Regions from separate parts of the Proteiniborus sp. MB09-C3 genome, predicted to be linked through region 1. Evidence: a T-box and tRNA genes for the amino acid it is inferred to sense, from the RefSeq annotation. Region 1 holds a T-box; the other holds one or more tRNA genes.

The links. A T-box is a leader RNA that pairs with one kind of tRNA and senses whether it is charged. The one in region 1 lies ahead of QO263_RS05255 (proline--tRNA ligase), so its partner is inferred to be a tRNA-Pro.
Region 2: it encodes a tRNA-Pro, which carries the amino acid that the T-box ahead of QO263_RS05255 (proline--tRNA ligase) is inferred to sense. The anticodon was not compared.

What each region holds. Positions count from the first base shown of each region.
Region 1 is NZ_CP127161.1:1,115,638-1,124,274, reverse strand. It holds gene gltX (glutamate--tRNA ligase) at 1-1,320, opposite strand, end outside; gene QO263_RS05260 (ROK family protein) at 1,660-2,607, opposite strand; gene QO263_RS05255 (proline--tRNA ligase) at 2,741-4,465, opposite strand; T-box leader at 4,787-5,008, opposite strand; gene QO263_RS05250 (ABC transporter permease) at 5,201-6,376, opposite strand; gene QO263_RS05245 (ABC transporter ATP-binding protein) at 6,366-7,097, opposite strand; gene ispF (2-C-methyl-D-erythritol 2,4-cyclodiphosphate synthase) at 7,131-7,607, opposite strand; gene ndk (nucleoside-diphosphate kinase) at 7,625-8,020, opposite strand; gene ispD (2-C-methyl-D-erythritol 4-phosphate cytidylyltransferase) at 8,092-8,637, opposite strand, start outside.
Region 2 is NZ_CP127161.1:2,966,091-2,974,727, reverse strand. It holds tRNA gene QO263_RS14655 (tRNA-Asn) at 87-161, shown strand; tRNA gene QO263_RS14650 (tRNA-Met) at 181-256, shown strand; tRNA gene QO263_RS14645 (tRNA-Glu) at 367-441, shown strand; tRNA gene QO263_RS14640 (tRNA-Val) at 519-594, shown strand; tRNA gene QO263_RS14635 (tRNA-Asp) at 612-688, shown strand; tRNA gene QO263_RS14630 (tRNA-Thr) at 841-916, shown strand; tRNA gene QO263_RS14625 (tRNA-Tyr) at 1,003-1,088, shown strand; tRNA gene QO263_RS14620 (tRNA-Gly) at 1,227-1,300, shown strand; tRNA gene QO263_RS14615 (tRNA-Arg) at 1,346-1,422, shown strand; tRNA gene QO263_RS14610 (tRNA-Gln) at 1,473-1,548, shown strand; tRNA gene QO263_RS14605 (tRNA-Lys) at 1,692-1,767, shown strand; tRNA gene QO263_RS14600 (tRNA-Ser) at 1,783-1,871, shown strand; tRNA gene QO263_RS14595 (tRNA-Ser) at 1,881-1,972, shown strand; tRNA gene QO263_RS14590 (tRNA-Ile) at 1,983-2,059, shown strand; tRNA gene QO263_RS14585 (tRNA-Trp) at 2,135-2,208, shown strand; tRNA gene QO263_RS14580 (tRNA-Pro) at 2,235-2,311, shown strand; tRNA gene QO263_RS14575 (tRNA-Ile) at 2,323-2,399, shown strand; tRNA gene QO263_RS14570 (tRNA-Ile) at 2,447-2,523, shown strand; tRNA gene QO263_RS14565 (tRNA-Phe) at 2,536-2,611, shown strand; gene QO263_RS14560 (substrate-binding domain-containing protein) at 2,824-3,702, shown strand; gene pstC (phosphate ABC transporter permease subunit PstC) at 3,754-4,608, shown strand; gene pstA (phosphate ABC transporter permease PstA) at 4,608-5,474, shown strand; gene pstB (phosphate ABC transporter ATP-binding protein PstB) at 5,480-6,232, shown strand; gene phoU (phosphate signaling complex protein PhoU) at 6,238-6,894, shown strand; gene QO263_RS14535 (response regulator) at 6,894-7,562, shown strand; gene QO263_RS14530 (sensor histidine kinase) at 7,564-8,637, shown strand, end outside.

The DNA of each region.
Region 1 (8,637 bases):
TTTTTTCATTACTGTAGTAGAGAATTCTTCGTCTACCTCATCTATTTGTGAAAGTTCTGCTTTAAATGCTTCAAGTAAGGAAGGTACTTGCTCTCCTTTTAGTGTCTCACTTACTTCCTCATTTTCTGGCTTTACTTCATTATCAAAATAAAACTGCGCCTTTTCTACTATCTCTGCCACATATGATATTCTTTCTTGAAGAGTTGAAACTAAAAGCTTTATCCAATCATATCTATTGTTTACATCCTCTTCAGAAATATAACCTGCACTTAAAAGATGTGGTATAGCTAATTTTGTAATTTCATCTACATTTGCATTTCTTATATAATGTCCATTTATCCAATCAAGCTTATCTTTATCAAAAACTCCGCCAGTATTTGAGACTCTATCAAATGAAAATTGTTCAATTAGTTCATCCATTGTAAAGAATTCTTGATTGCTCTCTGGACTCCATCCTACTAATGCAAGGTAATTGACGAGTCCTTCTGGCAAATACCCTTTAGCTCTAAAATCTTCTACTGAAACATCTCCATGTCTTTTACTAAGCTTTTTCTTTTCTTTGTTTAGCACTGTTGGCAAGTGGACAAATTCTGGTGCTTTCCATCCAAATGCTTCAAATAAATATGCATGCTTTGGCGCTGATGGCAACCATTCTTCCCCTCTTACTATATGAGTTATCTTCATGAGATAATCATCTACTACCACAGCAAAATGGTAAGTAGGAAATCCATCAGATTTAATAAGAACCTGATCATCTAAATCTTTTGTATTTATTGTAATCTTACCTCTTATGATATCATTAAATACTATATCCCTATTTTTAGGAAGCTTAAGTCGGATTACATATTCTTCTCCTGCTTCAATTCTTTTTTTCGCTTCCTCAATGCTTATATCTCTACAATGCCCATCATATCCAAGCATTAATCCTTTTTCTTTTTGCTCTTCTCTAATTTTCTCAAGTCTTTCCTTGTTACAAAAGCAATAATAAGCATGTCCTTTTTCCAATAATTCCTCTATATATTTTTTGTATATATCAAGTCTCTCTGATTGAATATATGGCCCATATTCACCTTTTTGAACTAATTTGCCATCTTCAATAAAAACTCCCTCATCATGAATTACTCCAGACCATGTTAAAGACTTAATCATCTTCTCTATAGAATCATCTACATATCTTGACTGATCTGTATCCTCAATTCTAAGTATATATTTCCCACCTTTATTTTTTGCATACAGATAATCATAAAGAGCTGTTCTTAGACTACCAATATGTAAATACCCTGTAGGACTAGGTGCAAATCTGACTCTCACCTCAGACATCTTAAAACCTCCTAAAAAATTTTCCTCTTCATATCTGTATATTATATAATACTAACCTTGCAGTATCAAGAAATAATCCTGCCTTAAAATCTTCTAATAAGGTAAAAAACCAGCAGCAATAAAGCGATATGTAATATCCACCACCCTAATGATAAGAATGTAAATCTGCCTTTATAATCTGTTCTTCTTCTATTTCTCTCCATTTTTCTCCTCCTAATAACATATAGATAATGCTAGGTTTTACAAAATGGAGGATGTATATTCTAAAAATTCTATAGATAGTGAAAAAGTGACTGAAAAGTTAAACAAAATACATTTATTAATATCAATTAAAAAATTTTAGCTGTGTTTACATAACATTGCTGAACCAATTATACCTGCATCGTTGCCGTGCTTGGCTATGGCAATTTTGCTATAAGGCATATCCTTAAATAATATCTTTTCATGTATTCTATGGCTAATTAGCTCTAGCAAATAATCTCCAGCCTTTGATATTCCGCCGCCTATAGCAATTATTTCTGGATCAAGAAGATTTATTAAATTAGTGATACCAATTATTAGATAGTCCACCAATCTATTGACTGAGCTTAAGGCCAGTTTATCACCTGCTTTAGCACAATCAAATATTACTTTGGCATTGAGTTTATCCAAATCATTATCAATATAATTTCCTATGACAGTATTTTCTCTCGCTTCTTCCATTAGTTTTTTTGTATACCTTATCAATGCAGTAGCAGAGGAAAAGGTCTCAAAGCAACCATTTTTCCCGCAGTTACAATCATAAAAGTTTTCACCGATTACTGTATGACCTATTTCTGATCCAATATTGCTTGTTCCGCTATAAAGCCTTCCGTTGATTATAAATCCTCCACCTATTCCAGTACCAAGAGTGATGAGAATAGAGTTTTGAGTACCCTTAAGCGCTCCATTTTCAAACTCAGCCAGTGCAGCTACTGAAGCATCGTTGTCTATGTAAACAGGCTTATTGAATTCCTTTTCTAAGGTCTTCCCCAGCGGCACATTTTCCCATCCCAGATTAACGCAATGAACAACATTTCCTGTATTGGGATCGGCTACTCCCGGTACCCCAATACCTATTCCCAATACATTTTTGTTATTCGAAGCTTGGTTAATAATTTCTCTGATTAGATTAATAATATCCTGTATAACCATATCCCATCCCCTAGAAGGTAAAGTAGGACAGCTGTTCTGAAATAATATCTCACCGTCAATAGAAACTAATCCAGCAGTAACATTTGTTCCACCTATATCTACTCCAATATACATATACTTATCCCCCTTATATGATTTTTACACGACTAATCACCCTAGGATTATTTTACCATAGGAATAGGTTTATTTATAGATGACTATTATTAAAAATAGCAAAAGCTACCGCCATTAACGGTAGCCTTCTTTTTTAAAGCTCTAATCCTTGGTAACTAAATTCTGCTTTTATCTTATCCATTATTTCATTTACATTTATTTCAGTCTTTTCTCCATCTCTTCTTAAAGAAAACTCTACTATCTCCTCATTTGCCCTTTTCCCAACTGTAATTCTTATTGGTATACCAATTAAATCTGCATCCTTGAACTTAACTCCTGCTCTTTCGTTTCTATCGTCGATTAATACTTCTAATCCTAACTTTGAAAGCTGGCTATATAGGCTTTCTCCTAAAGCAGTTTGCTCTTCGCTTTTTACATTTACTACTGTAATGATAGCATGATATGGAGCTAATGCTAGTGGCCATATGATTCCATTTTCATCATGGCATTGTTCTATTACAGCAGCAGCTGTTCTAGATACTCCTACGCCATGGGAACCCATGTATATTTTTTTCTCCTTGCCATTTTCATCTAAGAATGTTGCATTTAGTGCACTACTATATTTTAGTCCTAGCTGAAATATATTGCCTACCTCTATTCCTCTATCAGTTTTAAGTGGTGCACCACACTTCGGACATTTATCCCCCTCTTGAACTAGTAAAAGATCCTCTACTACTTCTCCTTCAAAGTCTCTGCCGTAGTTTACATTCTTAATATGATAGTCGGTTTCGTTAGCTCCTACTATAAAATTGCTCATCTTTGTAACTCTAGAATCAACTATAACTCTAATATCTTTCTTTAAATTAATTGGACCAGCAAATCCTACCTCTGCTCCTGTGACTGCCTTTACAGTTTCTGCATCTGCCATTATTAGCTCATGCTCTGGTATTTCTAATACTTTAACTAGTTTTATTTCATTTAATTCTCTGTTTCCTGGTATCAATACCGCTACTACTTTGTCTTTAGCCATGTATAACAAAGTCTTTACAAAGCTTTCAGCAGATGTATTAAAGAACTTCGATACTTCCTCTATAGTTTTAGCATTTGGTGTATGAGCTTTCTCGAGCTGGAGTTTTTCTGAAGAAGCACCTTCCACTTCATATAGACAGTTTGCTTTTTCATCTGTGGCAGCATAATCGCAGCTATCACAATAAGCTATAGCACTTTCTCCATACTCTGACATTGCCATAAATTCATGAGAGTCACTTCCTCCCATGGCTCCTGAATCACCTTCAACAACTTTAAAATTTAATCCACATCTTGTGAATATTTTTTCATAAGCTTTCCACATATCCTCATAAGATTTCCTCATGCCCTCTTCATCAATATCAAAGGTATAAGCATCCTTCATTATAAATTCCCTTGCTCTCATAAGACCAAATCTAGGTCTTTTTTCATCTCTATACTTGGTTTGTATTTGGTAAAGACTAAGTGGAAGCTGCTTATAGGATTTTACCTCATGTCTAATAAGGTCTGTGAATATTTCTTCATGTGTAGGTCCTAGACAAAACTCTCTTTGATTTCTATCATATAGCCTAAACATCTCAGGACCAAAATCATCCCATCTGCCTGACTCCTTCCAAAGCTCAGCAGGTTGTATTGCAGACATAAGGACTTCTTGAGAGTCTATTGCATCCATTTCTTCTCTAACGATTTTTTCAACCTTTTTTAGTACTCTAATTCCAAGAGGTAAATAAGAATATACTCCTGATACTAGTTTCCTAATCATTCCTGCTCTCAATAAAAGCTGATGACTTGGAAGCTCTGCCTCTGAAGGTACTTCTCTTAATGTTGGCATATAAAGCTTTGACATTTTCATATATATCACTCTCCATTTAAAATAAATCTGGTGCCCAGTGAGTAAATCGGGTTAGGTCATTTTCCGCAGTTTCGAAACACAAATTTGCTTACTCCCATTCGGTCGTACAAATTTGGTTCTCATTGCGTTTGACCTACCAGCGATTCTTTCGGAAAAGCATCCGAAACAATCGGGTTAGGTCATAAGCAGTCTCGCAACTCAAATTTGCTTACTCCCTTCGGTCGTGCAAATTTGGTTCTCGTTGCATTTGACCTACCAGCGATTCTTTCGGAAAAGCATCCGAAACAATCGGGTTAGGTCATAAAAAAAACCTTCATCCCAGAAAGGGACGAAGGTTATAATCCGTGGTACCACCCTAATAGACTATTTAAATTAAAATAATAGTCCACTCGAAATAAATAACGGTAAAGACCGTCTAGACTTACTATATTCTGTCTAGAAGCTCTGGGATGGGTTCAATATTCATTGGGTTAGAAATCTTTCAGCCTAGGATTTCTTCTCTGTAGACCTTAAATATCTACTATTTCCCTTCTGTGCTTTTAATATTTACTTATAATGATTAAAGCTTATATTACTAAAAAATAATTGGTTTGTCAATTATTTTTATTGAAATCCTTTATTAGTAGATCCTTCGTTAGTAAAACTCATCCTGCCCGTCTCAGTATGACAAAGTGCGTGTCAGTTTATCCTACTCGTCTTAGGTTGACAGTTTTCTTGTCTGTCTTCCCTTACCACCTACGCTCTGAATATCACTGATTCTTTTTTGAACATGCTTACTGTCAAGAATAATGAACCAAATATATATACTAAAGTCCATACTAATACTATTAGTATATGAACAGGGTCTATTATTTGAACTAAAGCCTCTTTAATAATTGCTATTGTATTTATTATTGGAATATGGAAATATACTTCTGGTATTGCCTTTCCATCTAAATACATTGTCATATAAGCAGGTATCAATAGTATTACCGATAATGGTGCTAAATATGTCTGTGCTTCTTTAAAATTCCTTGCATAGAAGCTTATTGTAAGCTCTAGTCCACTGAATACTAAGTTAAGTCCTGCACAGAATAATCCTATTACTAGTATAGGAGTTAGAGGTAATGCTACACCAGTTCCCAAGAAATCTGGATTCATTTTTGAAGCTATAAAGAAGCCTAATAAGGATGCAGCAGTTCCAATTACTCCTGATATGAATACTGCAAAGAATTTTCCACCAAGTATAGATAGCCTGCTTGCTTTAGTAGTTAGCAAGGGCTCAAGGGTTTGTCTTTCCTTTTCTCCTGCTCCTAAATCTGTAGCAGTTGCCAAACCACTTATTGCAGAATATATTGTTATTAGCATAGGGAAAACCATAGAAAATATCATTAGTCCCATTCCACCATCTTTAGAAACAGAGGTAGTATTTATAGCTACTGCCTTTAAAGCATCTAAATCTACACCAATAGCCTTTAGCCTTTCATTTGTAATAGCCTGAGAGTAGCTTTCTATAATACGATTAAGTCTTGAAGTGGCCATATCCGACTTTTGACTTGATTGATCATAGATAACCTCCACATTTCCCATAGTTCCGCTTTCAATTTTAGCATCAAAGCCTTCCTCAATTTTAACTATGGCTTTCACAGTCAAATCTTCTAAGGCTTTATCAGGATCATCAATGTCTACTATGTTTATCTGACCTGACTCCTTGAAATACGTTTCTAGTTTTGTCTCTCCATTGCTTATTAATGCTATGTCTACGGGTTTCTGCTCATCATTTATTATTTCAGACGTTCCAAAGCCTAAAGCGAATGCCATAATAGGAAAGATTAATATTGGTATAATAATACTTGAAAATATTGTCTTCTTGTCCCTAAAGGTATCCTTAAGCTCTTTTTTTAATACAATCATAGCATACTTAATATTCACTTTTCTCACCTACCAATTCAACAAATATATCTTCTAGGTTATTATTATTAAATTTATTTTTTAAACCATCTAAAGTAGATATTTCGATTAGTTTTCCTTTATTTATTATTCCTACTACATCACATAATTTTTCTACTTCACTCATTGAATGACTAGAAAAAATAATGGTTTTTCCCTCATTTTTCTGATCCAATATGAATTCATGCACTATCCTCACCGATGTTACATCTAGACCAGTCGTAGGCTCGTCAAGCAGCATTATATTTGGGTCATGAACTATACTTCTCGCTATAGATACCTTCTGTTTCATACCCTTTGAAAATTTACCTACTCTCCTATCTATATACTCCTCCATGTCTAGCTTTTTAGATAACTCATCAACTCTTTTGGATATATCTGATTTGCTCATTCCATTGAGAAGTCCAAAATATTCGATATTTTCTCTAGCAGTTAGTCTGTCATAAAGACCAGTATCTCCGCCAAATAATATTCCTATTCTGCCTCTTACATTATCAGGTTCATCTACTAAATCAAGTTCATTAATTAATGCTGTACCTGATGTTGGCTTAATCATAGTGGCTAGCATTCTTAATGTAGTAGTTTTGCCAGCTCCATTTTCACCAAGTAACCCAAAAACAGTTCCTTCCTCAACTGTAAAAGATACTCCTTTAACTGCCTCTACCTCTTTGTATTTCTTAGTTAAATTTTTAACTTGTATCAATTTTTTCCCCCCAATCCTAATTTCCTCTATTTTTTAGTTTTTTACTAGTAGACATACTACTTGCGATGATATTCCTTCTTCTCGCCCTTCAAAGCCTAATTTTTCAGTTGTGGTGGCCTTTACATTTATATTATTTATAGAGGTGTTAAGCACTCTGGCAATCTTCTCTCTCATAATATTTATATAAGGGGCTAGCTTAGGTCTCTGAGCAGCAACTACACAATCAATATTGCCGACCACATACCCAGATTCTAACATTAAATCATATGTTTTTTCAAGTAGTTTCATACTATTTATATCTTTATAAGCTTCATCTGTATCTGGGAAATGCTTTCCTATATCTCCTGATGCTAATGCACCTAAAATACTATCCATTATTGCATGTACTAAAACATCAGCATCGGAATGACCTAGCAGGCCCTTTTCGTGTGGTATCTCTACTCCGCCAATTATTAGCTTTCTTCCCTCAGCCATTTTGTGTACATCATATCCTATACCTATTCTCACTATATTTCACTCCTTATAGATTAAAACCATATGGAAATCTCCCTCTCAGCTGATTCTGTAGAATCTGAAGCATGAACAATGTTTTCAGTCATTGTATTTGCATAATCTCCTCTTATGGTTCCTGGTTCTGCTTCTACAGGATTAGTTTTCCCATTTATATTTCTAACTAGTTTTATAGCATTATTACCTTCCACTATCATTGCTAAAATATTTCCCTGCAGCATATAAGAGATTAATTCTTCATAAAATGGCTTTTCTTTATGCTCTATGTAGTGTCTTTCCAATGTAGCCCTATCAGCACGCAGCATTTTACATTCTATGACTTTTAAGCCCTTTCTTTCATATCTACTAATAACCTCTCCAATCAATCCTCTTTCAACACCATCTGGCTTAATAATTACAAACGTTCTTTCCATAAGTGTCATCTCCCCTTCTCCCGTTTAGTTTTTGCATAATGAAACTACAAGTAAATCATTCTCTATAGCTATTATAGTAACAACTCAGCTAGCTTTAAGTCTTCTGGTGTAGTGATTTTTATATTAGAATATGAGCCCTCTATGACCTTTACCTTATACCCCAATTTTTCAACTAGCATACTATCGTCAGTAGCAGTGACTTTACCTTCTATGGCCTCTCGGTATGCTTTTAGTATAATCTCATAAGAAAAAGATTGAGGAGTCTGTATTGCCCATAGGGTATTCCGATCAGGTGTGTTTATAATATCTCCTTCAACGCTAACTGTCTTTATTGTATCTTTTACAGGAGTTCCCATTACGCAAGCCCCATATTTAATTACTCCATCAACACTATTTATGATATCCTCATCTCTTATAAAAGGCCTTACCCCATCGTGTATAATGATAATGTTACATAAATCCTTCACTGCCAAAAGTCCTTTATAAACAGAGTCCTGCCTTTCAGCTCCTCCACCTACTATATTAGCCACTTTCTTAAAGCCATATTTTTTTACTACTTCATTAAGGCAATATTCTTTTTCTTCTTCTCTTGTCACTATAATTAGTTCGTCTATATA
Region 2 (8,637 bases), 1.9 Mb from region 1:
TACCAAGCAAATACTATTGACATAATCAATCCTATATGATAATATATATTTTGTCGCTAAGTTAAAAATTAATTAGCCATGAGTATTCCTGGGTAGCTCAATGGCGGAGCAACCGGCTGTTAACCGGTAGGTTGTGGGTTCGAGTCCCACCCTAGGAGCCAATAAATATATTTAAATCATCGCGGGGTGGAGCAGCTGGTAGCTCGTCGGGCTCATAACCCGGAGGTCGTCGGTTCAAATCCGGCCCCCGCAACCATAAAATTCATATTTAGGACAAAAATTAAGATTGTCTGTAGGAGAAACCATTATATCAGTATAAGTGCAGGTAATAAACAGAAGCCTGATAAGGACAATTAAAATGATAATGGCCCTATGGTCAAGCGGTTAAGACATCGCCCTCTCACGGCGGTAACCCGGGTTCGAATCCCGGTAGGGTCACCAACTTTAGTATCTGTCCGTCAGGACAACATTTAGGAGTGTCTGTAAAGATCACATAAATTCAATATTTAAAATTTTATGGGCGCATAGCTCAGCTGGGAGAGCACCTGCCTTACAAGCAGGGGGTCATAGGTTCGAGCCCTATTGCGCCCACCATAAATAATTGACATTTTGGCCTGGTAGTTCAGTTGGTTAGAATGCCAGCCTGTCACGCTGGAGGTCGAGGGTTCGAGTCCCTTCCAGGTCGCCAATAGTTTTTAATATGTAAAGCAATATGCTGGTGTAGCTCAATTGGCATAAGCAGAGAACCCAAACCATGCTTTTAGTTTGGTGTGAATCGCTTAGTTGCTTATAAGGAGTTAATGCAGTAAAAAAAGTTAATCCGAGAAGTAAAGACAATGTGCTGGTGTAGCTCAATCGGCAGAGCAACTGACTTGTAATCAGTAGGTTGAGGGTTCAATTCCTTTCACCAGCTCCATTATGACCTAACCTAATTTGCGAAGCAAATTAAAGGTAGATCAAACGCAATGAGCACCAAAATTGTGTTACTAGACTGTAAAATATGGAGGGGTTCCCGAGTTGGCCAAAGGGGACGGACTGTAAATCCGTTAGCTGTGCTTTCACTGGTTCGAATCCAGTCCCCTCCACCAAAAAATAAATACATGCGGGTGTAGCTCAGTGGTATAAGCAGAGAACCCAAACCATGCTTTTGGTTTGGTGTGAATCGCTTAGGTGTCCCAGAAACAAGCCGCAACTAAAGTAAGTAATATATAGAGTTACTAATACATGCGGGTGTAGCTCAGTGGTAGAGCCCCAGCCTTCCAAGCTGGTTGCGAGGGTCCGATTCCCTTCACCCGCTCCATAAAAAGTAACATATAATTATATCCAATAAGAGCAAAAATAATATGTACCCATAGCTCAGTAGGATAGAGCAACGGCCTTCTAAGCCGTGTGTCCGGGGTTCGAATCCCTGTGGGTACGCCATAATAATCCTAGTGGACATTGCTACAGCTGTCTCAAGGAAAAATAATTGTTGGGGTATAGCCAAGTCGGTAAGGCACCAGACTTTGACTCTGGCATTCGTAGGTTCGAGTCCTGCTACCCCAGCCAGTATAATCTGCTAACATTGACCCATTAGCTCAGTCGGCATAAGCAGGGGACCCAAATCATGCTTTTGATTTGGGGTACATCGCTTAGTTGCTTAGAATGAGTTAGCATAATAAAGTAGTGAATCCGAGAAATAAATTAAAATTGACCCATTAGCTCAGTCGGCAGAGCACCTGACTTTTAATCAGGGTGTCCCGCGTTCGAATCGCGGATGGGTCACCATTAAACAAATAACATGGAGGGGTACCGAAGCGGTCATAACGGGGCGGTCTTGAAAACCGTTAGGGTGCAAGCCCACGTGGGTTCGAATCCCACCCCCTCCGCCAAAATAATATGGAGAAGTACTCAAGTGGCTGAAGAGGCTCCCCTGCTAAGGGAGTAGGTCTCGTTTAGGGGCGCGAGGGTTCAAATCCCTCCTTCTCCGCCATGTTTTTTTAGGGCCTTTAGCTCAGTTGGTTAGAGCGTCCGGCTCATAACCGGCAGGTCCGGGGTTCGAATCCCTGAAGGCCCACCATTAAGTAATTAAATTAAAGGCATAATTAAGTTGGTGGAATGTAGGCATTCAAAGCTATTATTCTACCTAAGATATAGGGGTGTGGTGAAGTGGTATCACACTGGTCTCCAAAACCATTAGTGGGGGTTCGATTCCCTCCACCCCTGCCAATTTTATAATAAAATATTACAATGATCGGGGTGTAGCGCAGTTTGGTAGCGCACGTGGTTTGGGACCATGGGGCCGGGGGTTCGAGTCCCTCCACCCCGACCAATAAAAATGATGGGCTTGTAGCTCAGGTGGTTAGAGCGCACGCCTGATAAGCGTGAGGTCGGTGGTTCGAGTCCACCCAGGCCCACCATCAATAATTTTCCCATTAGATACTAATTATATACTTCATATTTATGAGGGCCTTTAGCTCAGTTGGTTAGAGCGTCCGGCTCATAACCGGCAGGTCCGGGGTTCGAATCCCTGAAGGCCCACCATAATAATCATTTGCCCAGATAGCTCAGTAGGTAGAGCAGGGGACTGAAAATCCCCGTGTCGGTGGTTCGATTCCGCCTCTGGGCACCAAAAAAAGTTTAAGCGAGATTAGATAATCTCGCTTAAACTTTTTTTGGTATCTATTGTCTTATACATAGAATATTACCTTTCCCTATACTACATTTCTTAATATTCCACATATTATTGAAAAGTTTTACTTACATTTTACATAACCTTACCTCTTCTTTTTACTTATATAAATTATAATGACATTGAAAACAAAATAAAGGAGAGTATAAAACATGAAAAAAACAATATCTGCTATGTTACTTTTAGTATTGGCTTCAACCTTATTTATAGGATGCTCTAAATCAGAAGACGGATTCAATACAAGTAAAGATATCTCAGTTATATCTAGAGAGGATGGTTCCGGAACAAGAGGAGCATTTATAGAGCTTTTTAAAATTGAAGAAAAGGATAGCGATGGAAAAAAAATAGATAAGACAACTAAGGAAGCTACTATTGCAAACAAAACTGATGTTATGTTGACTAATGTTTCAGGTGATCTTTATGCAATAGGATACGTTTCTATGGGTTCATTAAATGATAGTGTAAAAGCATTAGATATTGATAATGCTGCTGCAAATGTAGAAAATATTAAAAATGGAACCTATAAAATTTCTCGTCCATTTAATATAGCAATAAAAGGCGAGGCAACTGGACTGAAGAAAGATTTCATTGATTTCATACTGAGTGCTGATGGACAATCAGTAGTAGCTAAAAGCTACATTCAAATTAATGATAGTGCACTTGCTTATAGCGGTACTAAACCAAGCGGTAAGATTGTAGTAGCAGGTTCTTCTTCTGTAACTCCTATAATGGAGAAATTAAAAGAAGCTTATATATCTGTTAATCCCAATGCTAATATTGAAATTCAACAAAGTGACTCAACAACAGGAATTCAAGCAGTGATTGATGGAACTTGCGATATAGGTATGGCATCTCGTGAATTAAAAGATAGCGAAAAGGCAAGCTTAACACCTATTGAAATTGCATTGGATGGTATTGCTGTTATAGTCAATACTGATAATCCATTAGACAATATTTCTAGTGATGAAGTAAAGAGTATTTTTACAGGAAGTTTTACTAGCTGGAATGAAGTAATTAAAGAAACAAAATAATGGAATTATTGAAATAAAGTCAAATAAACCCTTTATGTTTAGGAGAAAAATATGAAAAATTTCAAAGAAGTATTAATGAAAAATGTATTTTTAATCGCTGCTCTAGCTTCTATTATTGCCGTAGCATTAATTTGTATTTTTCTGTTCGCTAACGGTATTCCTGCTATGAGCAAGATAGGTGTATTTCAATTTCTTTTAGGAAAAGATTGGTCACCAGGAAATGAGCCAGCGGCTTATGGTATCTTTCCAATGATACTTGGCAGCATATATGTTACCATAGGTGCACTTATTATTGGTGCACCAATTGGTGTTTTAACAGCTGTTTTCATGGCTAAATTTTGTCCAAAAAAAATCCATAAAATTTTAAAACCAGCAGTAGGATTGTTGGCGGGAATCCCCTCAGTTGTATATGGATTTTTTGGACTTGTAGTAATAGTTCCATTTGTAAGAAATGTATTTGGTGGTAATGGAAGCAGCATATTAACAGCCTCTATTTTACTTGGAATTATGATACTACCTACTATAATTGAAGTAAGCGAGTCGGCCATTCGTGCTGTTCCTGATAGCTATTATGAAGGGGCATTATCATTAGGAGCAAGTAGAGAGAGAAGTATATTTTTCGCGACTCTACCTGCTGCAAAATCAGGAATAATTGCAAGTATAGTGCTTGGAATTGGAAGGGCAATCGGTGAGACTATGGCTGTAATTATGGTAGCAGGAAATCAAGCGAGAATGCCAGCAGGATTATTGAAGGGTATTAGAACCTTAACAGCTAATATTGTTATAGAAATGGGTTATGCGGCCGATTTGCATCGAGGAGCACTTATTGCTACAGCAGTAGTGCTGTTCGCATTTATTCTCATCATCAATTTTATTTTTTCGATGCTAACAAGGAGGAAAATATAATGGAGCATATTAACAAACAGACTTTTAAGAGTCAGGTAAAGGCATATAAGAAAAACCCATTATCTATGATACTGTTTTTGATGGTGACAATATCAGCTATTCTGACTTTTACAATCCTATTATTTCTAATTGGTTATATGTTAATTAAAGGTGTTCCACATATTTCCCTTGATCTTTTTTCGTGGAAATATACTACAGAAAATGTTTCTCTTATGCCAGCTATAATAAATACCATAATTATGGTTGTGCTGTCATTGCTTATAGCAGTTCCATTAGGAATCTTTTCAGCAATTTATTTGATAGAGTATGCTAAACGTGGCAACAGAATTACTAGAATAGTCCGATTAACTACAGAAACCCTTTCGGGTATACCTTCTATAGTATATGGATTATTTGGATTGCTATTTTTTGTAACAACACTTGGATGGGGTTTTTCATTGCTGGCTGGTGCCTTTACCCTTGCTATTATGATATTGCCACTAATTATGCGTACTACTGAAGAAGCATTAAAAGCAGTACCTGATTCATTTCGTGAAGGTAGCTATGGTCTGGGTGCTGGAAAATTAAGAACTGTATTTAGAATCGTGCTGCCATCTGCTCTTCCTGGAATATTGGCAGGAATTATTCTTGCCATTGGGAGAATTGTTGGAGAAACAGCGGCACTAATGTATACGGCAGGTACTGTAGCTGAAATACCATCAAATTTACTTTCCTCAGGACGGACCCTTGCCATTCATATGTACGCACTTTCTAGCGAAGGATTGCATACTGATAAGGCGTATGCTACAGCTGTAGTATTACTTATTATAGTTTTATTTATCAACTGGCTTTCAGCATACGTGGCGAAAAAAATAGTGAAAGGATAACAGCTATGAAAGATAAATTTAAAATAAATGATTTGAAACTCTATTATGGGGAATTTATGGGACTTAAAGGTGTAAATCTGACAATACAGAGCAACGAAATTACTGCTTTCATCGGTCCATCAGGATGTGGTAAATCTACTTTACTAAAAACTCTTAATCGTATGAATGATTTGGTAGAAAATTGCAAAATTACAGGAGAAGTACTTCTTGATGGAGAAAATATTTATGGAGATATAGATATTAACCAACTTCGTAAGCGTGTCGGTATGGTATTTCAAAAACCTAATCTTTTTCCTATGAGTGTATATGACAATATTGCCTTTGGACCAAGAACTCATGGAATTCGTTCGAAAATGAAGCTAGACGAAATTGTGGAAACCTCTTTAAAAAGCGCAGCAATATGGGATGAAGTCAAAGACAGATTAAAAAAGAACGCTCTAGACTTATCAGGTGGACAGCAGCAAAGGCTTTGTATAGCAAGAGCTTTAGCAATCCACCCAGAGGTTCTGCTCATGGATGAGCCTACCTCAGCCCTAGATCCTATTTCAACCTCAAAGATTGAAGACCTTGTACTTGAATTAAAAAATGATTATACTATTATTATGGTTACGCATAATATGCAGCAGGCAGCTAGGGTATCAGATAAAACAGCTTTCTTTCTGCTTGGAGAGATAATTGAATATGGTGTTACTGAGGAATTATTTTCTATGCCAAGGGATAAACGTACTGAAGACTATATTACAGGGAGGTTTGGTTAAAAGTTATGCGTAATAGATTTGATAGAGAATTGGAATTACTAAACACAGAGCTAATAGAAATGGGTTTACTCATTGAAAATGCAATTAAAAAAGCAGTTGAAGCATTGATTAATAAGGATGAGATTTTGGCAAAGGAAGCAATTAATTTTGATGAAATAATAGATGAAAAAGAGAAGGAAATCGAAAGCAGATGCTTAAAGATATTATTACAGCAGCAGCCAGTAGCATCAGATTTGCGCTTGGTTTCCACTGCACTAAAAATGATAACTGATATGGAGCGTATAGGCGACCATGCTTCAGATATTTCAGAAATCACGCTTAGATTGAAGGACAAGGAGTACATTAAAAATCTTGAACATGTTCACCAAATGGCTCAAGCTACTACAAAAATGGTAAAGGACAGTATTGATGCTTTCGTAGCACGTGATTTAGTATTAGCCTATGAAGTTGAAGATTATGATGATGTTGTAGATGATTTATTTAATACTGTAAAGAATGAACTAATTGCTTTAATTCGTGAAAATGCTGAAAGTGGAGAACAGGCAGTAGACCTATTAATGGTTGCTAAGTATTTTGAACGTATAGGTGATCATGCAGTAAATATTGCAGAATGGGTTGCTTTTTCTATAACAGGAAAACATAAAAACGAAAGGATATTATAATGATTTATATTGTAGAAGATGATAAAAACATACGAGAATTAGAGAGTTATGCATTGCAAAGCAGTGGCTATATAGTAAAATCCTTCGAAAATAGCTCTGATTTTTATAATGCATGTAAAGAGCTGTTGCCAGATCTTGTTTTGCTAGATATTATGTTGCCTGATGAAGATGGGATTAGTATTTTAAGAAATCTACGTAATCAGGAAAGAACAAAAAATATACCAATAATTATGGTTACAGCTAAAACTACTGAGCTGGATAAGGTAAAGGGGTTGGATGCTGGTGCTGACGACTATATTTCTAAGCCATTTGGTGTAATGGAACTAATTTCTCGTGTTAAGGCTTTATTGCGACGAGCTCGACAATCAGATAATATTAGAGTCTTGAGTTTCGGAGATATTATTCTTGATGATGAAAGGCATCGTGTTACAGTTAAAGGTAAAGACTGCGAACTAACCTTTAAAGAGTTTGAACTGCTCAAATACTTGCTTCATAATCAAGGAATTGTTCTATCAAGAGATAGAATAATGGAGCAGGTATGGGGCTTTGAATTTGAGGGAGAAAGCAGAACTGTAGATATGCACATAAAAACACTGCGTCAAAAGCTTGGAATAGGAGGAAAAGCAATAAAAACTGTACGAAATGTCGGATATAAAATAGGGGATTGATATGAGGAGAAAAATTAATTTTCATTTATATCTTGTTGGTGGTATATCTATTTTGCTTACTACTATATTTACTATGATGATATACTATGGACTTATTGAACAGCAGACTAAGAGAGATTTAAGAATTTATGCGGGACTATTAGGAGAAAACTATGTTCTCTCTGGCCATAATATTCAATTTTATGAAACTAAGTCTCAAGAGATACGTATTACCATTATTAATCCAGATGGTAAGGTTATTTATGAAAGTGATGCTAATACTAATCAAATGGATAATCATAGTAATCGTCCTGAAATTGTTGAGGCTATAAAAACAGGTACAGGTGAAGCAGTTCGTTATTCTAACACCTTAGAAAATAATACCTTTTATTATGCAATGCTATTGCAAGATGGTAACATTTTGCGTGTTTCAAGACAGACTCATAGCATTTTGGCTTTATTTCTAGGAGTTTTTCCACTCATCATAGGGATTGGAATGATTATATTTCTACTATGTCTTTTGCTTTCTAATGCCCTAACTGAACGAATCATTAATCCTATCGAAAAAATGGCAGAAAATATAGACTCACTAGAGAACAATTTAGCCTATGATGAACTGATTCCTTTTGCTAAAATAATTAAAATGCAAAACATACGTATTATAAGGCAGATGGAGAATATAGAGCAGGAAAAAAATAAAATTCAAATGATATTGGAAAATATGTCTGAGGGATTTTTACTGCTAAGTATTGATAAGAATATTTTATCTGTTAATCATAGTGCAATTCGTCTGCTTTCTGCAAAGGAAATAGATTATTTAGGTAAGAATATTTTGTATCTTTCACGTAATGAGCCTTTAAACAACAGCATCAACTATGCAGTTAAAGGTGAGAGTATATCTGATGACATTTTTATCAATGGCAAGTGCCTACAGGTCTTTACTAATCCTGTCTATGACAAGGATGAAATTATTGGCGTTATGTGTATCTTGTTAGATGTCACAGAAAAAAAGGAAAGTGAAAAAATTAGACGAGAATTTACGGCAAATGTATCTCATGAATTAAAAACACCTCTTACTTCTATTTCTGGATATGCA